Regions from separate parts of the Brevibacillus sp. Leaf182 genome, predicted to be linked through region 1. Evidence: riboswitches for the same ligand, from Rfam matches in the RefSeq annotation. Region 1 holds a riboswitch; the other holds the start of a gene.
What was found. A riboswitch is a leader RNA that binds a small molecule or an ion and turns the genes downstream of it on or off. The one in region 1 is predicted to bind FMN.
Positions count from the first base shown of each region.

Region 1 (4,359 bases):
AATACGAGGTTGGGTTTAAAGATGGAACTACAGAATTTCCTAAGAAGGATTCTGTCATTTTCGAAACGACCCTTGGACAAAAGAGTATAGTGGCTTTACGTTCTCCAGAGGGGAAAAACAATTTTGCGGTTTTTTTGTATGAACATAATCCCTCATCTAATTGGGGAGTTTATGGGCTTGTAAGGTTGTTGGGGAATACAGAGTTTACAGATAAAGAGGGTTTACAATTACCTTTCGAAAAGTTCAATGCAACAAAAATGAATATTCCAGAAAAAGAAGTGAATGCTTGGGTGTTTGCAAACGAAAAAGAGATCGTTACGATTACTGTATATAAACGCTTTTCGTTTACACCCAGTTCTGATCGAGAAACGGTCTTATTAAAAAATGGGAACGAAGCATATATAGGTAAGGATCATCTGAATAATAACTACTTGTATTACTTTGATACTGAAAAGATAATTGTTGTTTCAGGTAATGTAGCCAAGCAGAAATTTATTGATGCAGCAAATTCTTTACCCCCTGTTACTTCTGCATTGTTTCCTAGCCCGAAGAAAAAGGAACAATAAAGGAAAATCCGTAGTGTGTGGAGAAGAGCGACAGTGTAGAACTGTCGCTCTTCCTTTTTTGTAAAAGATCGTAGGAGGCTTGGAAATGCTGATCAAATGGATTACATGTAAAGTAACAGAAAATCAGAAGCAATCGTTTTCCCATGCCCAAGCGAAATGGAGATCATTAGAGGACATAAAAGGCTTTCTGGGACAAGTCGGAGGGTGGAATCAGCATCAGCCGTTGGAAGCTTGTATTCTTACTGTTTGGGAGAGTAGAGAGCACTATCAATCTTTCATGGAGAAGGATCACGATCCTATTTTTCATCAGACAGGGCAGAGCCAGACATATGAAGCCATTTCTGTACAGCTTTTCTCGAAGCTCACAGACAGCGACGATCGTCAGTTGCTGGATGGACTAGAGAGCGCTCAAGTTCTTCGCGTAGTCTGTGGAAGCGAAAACAACGTACTCGCAAAAGCTGGGGCAGAGCCGGGAGGGATCGTTGGACAAAGCCTGAAGGATAGCCAGCAATATATAGCGGCGACTTTGTGGAATAATGATCAGCTCGCACCGACGGGCGACGCTCAAGCCTACACCGTTGCTCTAGAACAGACATGGCGAGTTGTTAAAAAAGGAGACCACAAATGAGTAAATCCTATACAAAAGGCATTATTTTCGATATGGACAACACCTTATTGCAATCCAGGATCAACTTTGCCGAGATGAAGAGGGCCATTTTTCAGCTATGGGTGGATAATGGGATCGTTTCTCCAACACTTGAGTGGGAGAAGTATACCGCATCACAGCTCATTGAGATTGGCAGAAAATCGGAGCAGATGACGAGTGAATTGGAACAAGCTATGTGGGAAGCAGTAACCGCGATTGAGAAGGAAGGCATGCATGGAGCTGTATTGGAGAAGCATGCGGTGGAAGTGCTGGATCGCTTGAAAGAGAACTACTATTTGTATATCCTGACCAACAACGCCTACGCCGCGGCAGAGGAGGCTTTGAACGGGACGGGAATCGCTCCCTACTTTGACGAAATCGTAGCTCGCGAACAAATGACGACCTTGAAGCCATCACCATCGGGCATTCACTATATTCGCAGCCGCAAGCCGGATTGGCCTGTTTCAGCTTGGACGATGATCGGGGATTCCTGGATCGATGGAAAGGCGGCCTGCGACGGACAAGTCGCTTTTATTGCCTATCAAGGGAACGAGCAGGACATGGAGCAAAATGGTGTTGTGCCAAAGGCGTACATAAGTGATTTGAAAGAACTCCTGACCGTCCTCGAAGAGTGCGAGCAAAGGTAAAGTGCACTTCTCCCATAAATGATTACAGACAATAGTGAAAAATATGCTATACTTTGCGTAACTGAATACCAGCCTTCAGGGTAGGGTGCAATTCCCGACCGGCGGTAATGACGAACGCACGTCTGAGCCCGCGACTCGCTATCGTAGCAGTTGATAGCGACTGACTTGGTGCAAATCCAAGGCCGACGGTACAGTCCGGATGGGAGAAGGTATTTGGAACGGCCTATTTCGCTGTTTTTTTCAAAAAAACAGTAGAAGCTAGGCTTCTTTCTGAACGCCCTGAGCATAATATTCATGGGCGTTTTTATTTTTATAAAACTTCATAGCGACAATCTTCAGGGCAAGGTGAAATTCCTGACCGGCGGTAATGGCGTACGCACGTCTGAGCCCGCGACTCGCTGACCACACTTACAGCGACTGATCTGGTGAAAACCCAGAGCCGACGGTACAGTCCGGATGGAAGAAGATTTTGTGCTTTCTTCATTTGTTTTTTTGTGAAAAAACGGATGAGGTAAGGCTTCTTTCCCTATGCCCTGAAACGTTTTGAGGTTTCAAGGGCTTTTTGCGTTGTGCTTGGCTGGAATGATGGAACAGAAAGGAGTGCGGTATGGAACAGGACAGCAAGTACATGGATCTGGCGCTGGAAATGGCACGATCGGCACGAGGCCAAACCAGCCCGAATCCCATGGTCGGAGCTGTGATTGTGAAGGATGGAACCATCGTGGGAATGGGAGCCCATCTGCGGGCAGGAGAACCCCATGCTGAGGTACACGCACTGCGGATGGCTGGGGAAAAAGCGCAAGGTGCGACCGCGTACGTGACGCTGGAGCCTTGCAGTCACTACGGAAAAACACCGCCGTGTGCAGAGGCGTTGATCGCAGCCGGTGTACGTCGTGTCGTTGTAGCGACGCTCGACCCGAATCCACTGGTGGCAGGAAGAGGAATCGAGATGCTACGGGCAGCAGGGCTGGAAGTAGCTGTGGGCGTGAGAGAAGAAGAAGCGAGGGCGCTCAATGAAGTCTTTTTCCATTACATCCAGACCAGACGTCCATTTGTGACGGTAAAGATGGCCAGTACATTGGACGGGAAAATCGCTTCGTTCACGGGACACAGTCGGTGGATTACTGGAGCAGAGGCTCGGGCAGAGGTGCATGAACTGCGCAGGCAGCACGATGCCATCCTCGTTGGGGTTGGGACGATTCTCGCGGATGACCCGCTGTTGACGGCGCGCCAGGAAGAGCAGCGTTTTGGAAGCCAGCCAGTTCGCGTGATTTTGGACAGTCATTTACGTACGCCGCTGGATGCCCGTGTCGTCCAGAATGCAGATGCGAAGACGTGGATCTTTACGACAGATGCAGCCCCAAGGGAAAAGCAGGAGCTGCTTGCGGCAAGAGGTGTAAAGGTCATCACAACGGATGCACCCATTCGCGTGGAAAAGGTGCTGCGTACGTTGGGAGAGCTGGGGATTACCTCGTTGCTTGTGGAAGGCGGGCAAGAAGTAAACGGCTCCTTTTTGCAGGCGAGAGCGATTCAAAAGGTCGTGAGCCATATCGCACTAAAGCTGATCGGGGGAAGCGGCGCGCCTTCGCCATTCGGTGGTCAAGGCTTTGCGACGATGGGAGAAGCGATACCGTTGACAAATGTCACGATCACTCCGATGGGGAAAGGTGATGTACAGATCATCGGGTACCCACAATGGGAGAAACAGGCGTAGCAAGTGAGGAGGAGAGAGCATGTTCACGGGACTGGTCGAAGAATTGGGCGTGTTGGAAGCAATTCAAGGGAACGAGCAGGCGAGTCGACTGGTCATCCGCGCTCAGCAGGTACTCGAAGGGGTGAAGCTCGGGGACAGTATCTCGGTCAATGGCATTTGCCTTACGGTTACTTCTTATACGAATCGTCAGTTTAGCGTCGATGTGATGCCAGAGACAATGAACAAGACGAGCTTGCGGAAATTACGAAGCGGACAGCGAGTGAATCTGGAGAGAGCAATGCGGCTGGGGGACCGTTTTGGCGGGCATATCGTCTCCGGACATATAGACGGGACCGGAATAGTTGCTTCACGAGAGGTGAATGCGAATGCAGTCGTGTTTCGGATTGAGGCCAAACCGCAGTTGTTGAAGTACGTCATTGCCCGAGGATCGATTTGCATAGATGGCATCAGTCTCACCGTGGTGGACGTAAACGATAACGGTTTTACCGTTTCGATCATTCCGCATACGCTGGCGAATACGAGTCTTGCAGACAGACGACCTGGGGACTTGGTGAATCTCGAAACAGATGTCATCGGCAAATATGTGGAGCGTTTGTTAGGGTATCAAAATCATGGCGGTACAGAAAAATCTGGCGGGCTCAGTCTAGCCTTTTTGCAGGAAAATGGCTTCGCGTGAGTAGGAGGGAGAAAGTATGTTTCATCGCATAGAAGAGGCATTGGAAGATTTGCGTCAGGGCAAGGCAGTCATCGTGGTAGATGATGAGGATCGGGAAAACGAAGGAGATT
Region 1 is NZ_LMPN02000018.1:42,312-46,670, reverse strand. It holds gene ASG16_RS07995 (hypothetical protein) at 1-566, shown strand, start outside; gene ASG16_RS07990 (YdbC family protein) at 652-1,194, shown strand; gene ASG16_RS07985 (HAD family hydrolase) at 1,191-1,859, shown strand; FMN riboswitch at 1,927-2,074, shown strand; FMN riboswitch at 2,187-2,331, shown strand; gene ribD (bifunctional diaminohydroxyphosphoribosylaminopyrimidine deaminase/5-amino-6-(5-phosphoribosylamino)uracil reductase RibD) at 2,467-3,573, shown strand; gene ASG16_RS07975 (riboflavin synthase) at 3,593-4,249, shown strand; gene ASG16_RS07970 (bifunctional 3,4-dihydroxy-2-butanone-4-phosphate synthase/GTP cyclohydrolase II) at 4,266-4,359, shown strand, end outside.

Region 2 (4,359 bases), on a different contig from region 1:
CTTTCTTTTTTACAGGAGGCTCAAACGGGATGTTGCGAGAGGTGAACTTAGTTTCCTCTTTGATCTTCGATTCACAAGCATCATCCCCACACCAGCCAGCTAACACCCATCCACTCGTTTTATTGTCGCTCTCGTTTTTGGCAATATGAGCGGATAGCTGCTCCAGTGTATCAATCCCCAAATGTGAGTTTTCATCACGGAAGGCTAGTGCTTTTTGGAACATATTTTGCTGAATCTCTTCCAACAGTTGAACAACTGTCTGCGCGATACCTTCAAGTGAAACCGTCACCTTCTCCCCTGTATCACGACGAGCCAGAATTACTTGACCATTTTCCACGTCACGCGGGCCGAGCTCCAGACGCAGAGGAACCCCGCGCATTTCCCACTCATTGAACTTCCAGCCTGGTGTTTCTTCCCGAAGATCAGCACGGACACGCACTCCTGCGGCCTTGATCTCGTCAAAGAGAGGATCAAACGCCTCCATTACTTTCTCTCGCAGCTTCATCGGACCGACTGGAATCATGATAACCTGTGTCGGAGCCATGCGAGGCGGCAACACTAGACCGCGGTCATCGCCATGCACCATGATCATTGAACCAATCAGTCGCGTAGAGGTTCCCCATGATGTGGTGTGAACGTACTTGAACTGATTGTCACGATCCAAAAACTTGATTTCAAAGCCGCGCGCGAATTTATCGCCCAAATAGTGTGAGGTGCCCGCTTGCACTGCTTTGCCATCCTTCATCATCGCTTCAATGGAATACGTGTCAACAGCACCAGCAAAGCGTTCACTCGGTGTTTTTTGTCCCTTCCAAACCGGAATAGCCAGCTCCTGCTCGACGACCTCTCGATAAATCTCCAGCATTTGCATCGTTTCCTGACGAGCTTCCTCCTCTGTCGCATGCGCCGTGTGGCCTTCCTGCCAGAGAAATTCTGATGTCCGCAAGAACGGCATCGTCCGCTTTTCCCAACGAAAAACGTTTGCCCATTGGTTGATTAATACAGGTAGGTCACGGTAGCTTTGAATCCATTGGCTGTACATATGTCCGATGATCGTCTCGGAGGTTGGACGTAGCGCGAGCTTTTCCTCTAGCGGCTCTCCCCCAGCCTCTGTTACCCAAGGCAGCTCCGGATTGAAGCCCTCGATATGCTCTTTTTCTTTTTGAAAGAAGGACTCGGGGATCAGCATCGGGAAATAGGCATTGCGATGCCCTGTCTCCTTGAAGCGCTTATTCATCGCCTCTTGAATTCGCTCCCATAGTTCAAAGCCATCTGGCTTAAACACGATGCAGCCGCGTACCGGTGTGTAGTCCATCAAATCCGCCTTTTTAATGGCATCGATGTACCAACGCGAAAAATCCTCCGATTGCGGTGTAATTTCTTTTACAAACGCTTTGTCCTCTTTCATCCGTCTACGCTCCTTTTTGTTCTTACGTAAAATGCAAAAAATCCCCCATCCCAAAAAGGGACGGAGGATTAACTTCCGCGGTACCACCCTGATTGACTACAGCAGACGCCATAGTCCTCTCGATAACCCGATAACGGTGGGCATCCGGCTTAGCTCTTCACCAGCAGCTTCAGGATGGGGTGCAGGTATCCTTTACGTATCAGCCTTCCAGACTAGGGCCGACTCTCTGTCACGGGGGAATAGCTGCGGGTCCTTTCATAGCCTTTTGTGACTATCTATTACCTAAACATATTAGCGAGTCACATCGTGGTTGTCAATTGTTGGTACGCGCAGCGATTCTCGAGCCGAGCTTCACGTAGATCGGATACGCGACCACTGAAATCATAACACCTTTGAAGAGATTGAACGGGACGATTCCGTACAGAACCAATGACCAGATACTTGTCGCATTGAACATGGTCAAGAGCTGTTCAATCGGCATTTGATAAAGCACAGCGTACGCAGGCAACAGCACATAAGCATTTGCAATAGCCATGACAATCGTCATCAAAATCGTTCCCAGAGCGAGACCAGTCAGGAAGCCTTTTTTGCCTTGACCGAGACGCTGCATGTAGACAGCCGCAAAAATAAAGCTTGATCCTGCTACAACGTTTGCGAGCTCACCGATCAACAGACCGTCTGTATTTTTAAAGAGCATGTGCAGTGTATTTTTCAGAACCTCGATAATAACACCAGCTACTGGTCCGTACATGAGTCCCCCAATTAATGCGGGGAGTGTACTGAAGTCGAGCTTTAAAAAGCTTGGCATGAGCGGTACGGGAACCTCGAGATACTGCAAAATAAATGCAACGGCCGCCAGCATGGGAATCGTCACCAGCTTTTGGGTTGCACGTGTGCGCGAAGAATGCAGCGCTGTTTCTTTCATGTTTACCATCTCCTCATTTTTCTACTCCTTCTTGAGGAATGGCAACAGTCGTTGTAAGCTCACACGTCTTGTTACACAAACAGAATAAACCCTGTGGCTATAAGTTCCACAGGGCATTTGCAAGCGTATGACAAAACCGTGCGCAAATAAAAGGTACAAGAAACAAGAGGGCTGGCCTCTATGTTCTCATCCCGTTTGCACAGGCAAACAAGCACGTGTGATAAACGTACTGTCGTCATCCTTCTCCCATCCAGACTGTACTGTCGGCTCTGGAATCACACCAGATCCTGCACTCCGTCGCTACTTACAGCTCGGGAGGCTCGCGGGCTTAACATGCACAAAGCATGATCACCGCCGGTCGGGAATTTCACCCTGCCCCGAAGGAATGTGTAGTTGTATACAGCATATTATACTGCTGTTTTTTGATTTGACAATAGAGGAAACTGCCAAAGCGACACTTCTTGTTTATTTTTCCGATTTGTTTAGTAGGGATATTGGTCTTCGGCTTGGTTGTTACCTTGACCAAAAAGAAATAGACCGCCCTTGAGTTGACAGCTCTGCGGTCTATTTCACAACATAGTATTGAGCCGCCCCCTTTAGGGGAAGCGCCTATTGTACCGACCGTTCCGGTTGCCGCCGGGACGGTCTTTTTTTACCTTATGCTTTTCGATCTCGTTACATCCAATATTACCACAACGACTTCGGATTATAAATCATCAAGACCCCGCTCCCCGATACTTCGTGACTCCCCAGTTCCAGACTAACAGCCCAATCCCGAAGAAAATAACAGCCACTACCGGCGTCATTGCCGCATATGTGTACCAGACTTCCTTGCGCAAAAAGTATGCCGCCGGATAAACACCTACGAAGGCAAACGGCAGCACGTAGGTGAGCACAAAGCGTATAGCCTTGTTGTACACGTCTACCGGATAGCGCCCATATTGCTGGATGTTGTAAATCATCGGGGCAATCCCTGTCCGCGAGTCGGAAAAGAAGCTAACCGCAGCAATCGCGGTATACACGCCACCGTAAATCAATGCCCCGCTGATCGAGAGCCCGATAAAGATGAACACGTCGTACCAGTAAAACGACAAATCGAGTTGAATGGCAGCATACCCCATGATGATGATCCCGGTTATGACTCCAAAAATGCGGTCTGGCGCAATCGACTCGAGACACACCTGTGCCAGATTGTGAATCGGTCTCGTCAGGATGCGATCCATCTCGCCTCGGATAATATACCGTTCGTTGAAGTCCCAAAAACCGAAGAACATCGAGAACAACGCGTATGGAACCAAAAAGAAACCATAGATAAAGATAATCTCGTCACGCGTCCAATCCCCCATCAGCGGAACATGCGTGAACACGACAATAATAAAGATGAGATTGATCAGCTCAGAAACCAGATTGGACACAAAATCCCCGAGAAAATCCGTTCGATAGGCAAGTCTCGTCTTGAAGTACTGGCTCAGGTAGTCGGCAAAGATACTGAAAATATGTTTCATGTTTTGCATGCTCTACTCTACCCTCCTTGCACAACCAGCTTGTTGCGGGCAAGACGCCACATCACCAAGATGGGAACCAGTATGACAAACATCCAGATGACCTGAAAACCGATCAATTCCCAGGAACGTTCCGTTGTAATCGCACCTGTGAAGATCAGGCTCGGATAATAGTTGACCGCCTGAAATGGAAGATACCCCATTGCCGTTTGCGCCCATCCCGGGAAAAAGCTGATCGGCAGCACGAGACCAGACAACAGATCCACCACGACTCGCTTGGCTCGCATCATGCCATCGTTTCGGAACAAGAAGAAAGTCAGCAAGCCTGTTACCAGATTAATTTGTGTATTGATCAAAAACGCACACATCAAGCTGATCAAATACAGCCCCCATCCAGTCGCTGTCGCCGGGAAGCTGAACGGAATGATTAGGCTGATAAGGAATATCCCTGGACCCGCGAAAAAGAGAAAGCGAAAGATCCCTTCCCCAAACGCCTGCGCCGTTTTCACGGACAAGTAATTATA
Region 2 is NZ_LMPN02000020.1:10,564-14,922, forward strand. It holds gene proS (proline--tRNA ligase) at 1-1,408, opposite strand, end outside; gene ASG16_RS10490 (ECF transporter S component) at 1,722-2,333, opposite strand; FMN riboswitch at 2,568-2,722, opposite strand; gene ASG16_RS10495 (ABC transporter permease) at 3,050-3,847, opposite strand; gene ASG16_RS10500 (ABC transporter permease) at 3,856-4,359, opposite strand, start outside.
Region 2: it holds a riboswitch for FMN, as region 1 does, so the genes downstream of both, ASG16_RS10490 (ECF transporter S component) here and ribD (bifunctional diaminohydroxyphosphoribosylaminopyrimidine deaminase/5-amino-6-(5-phosphoribosylamino)uracil reductase RibD) in region 1, are expected to answer to the same signal.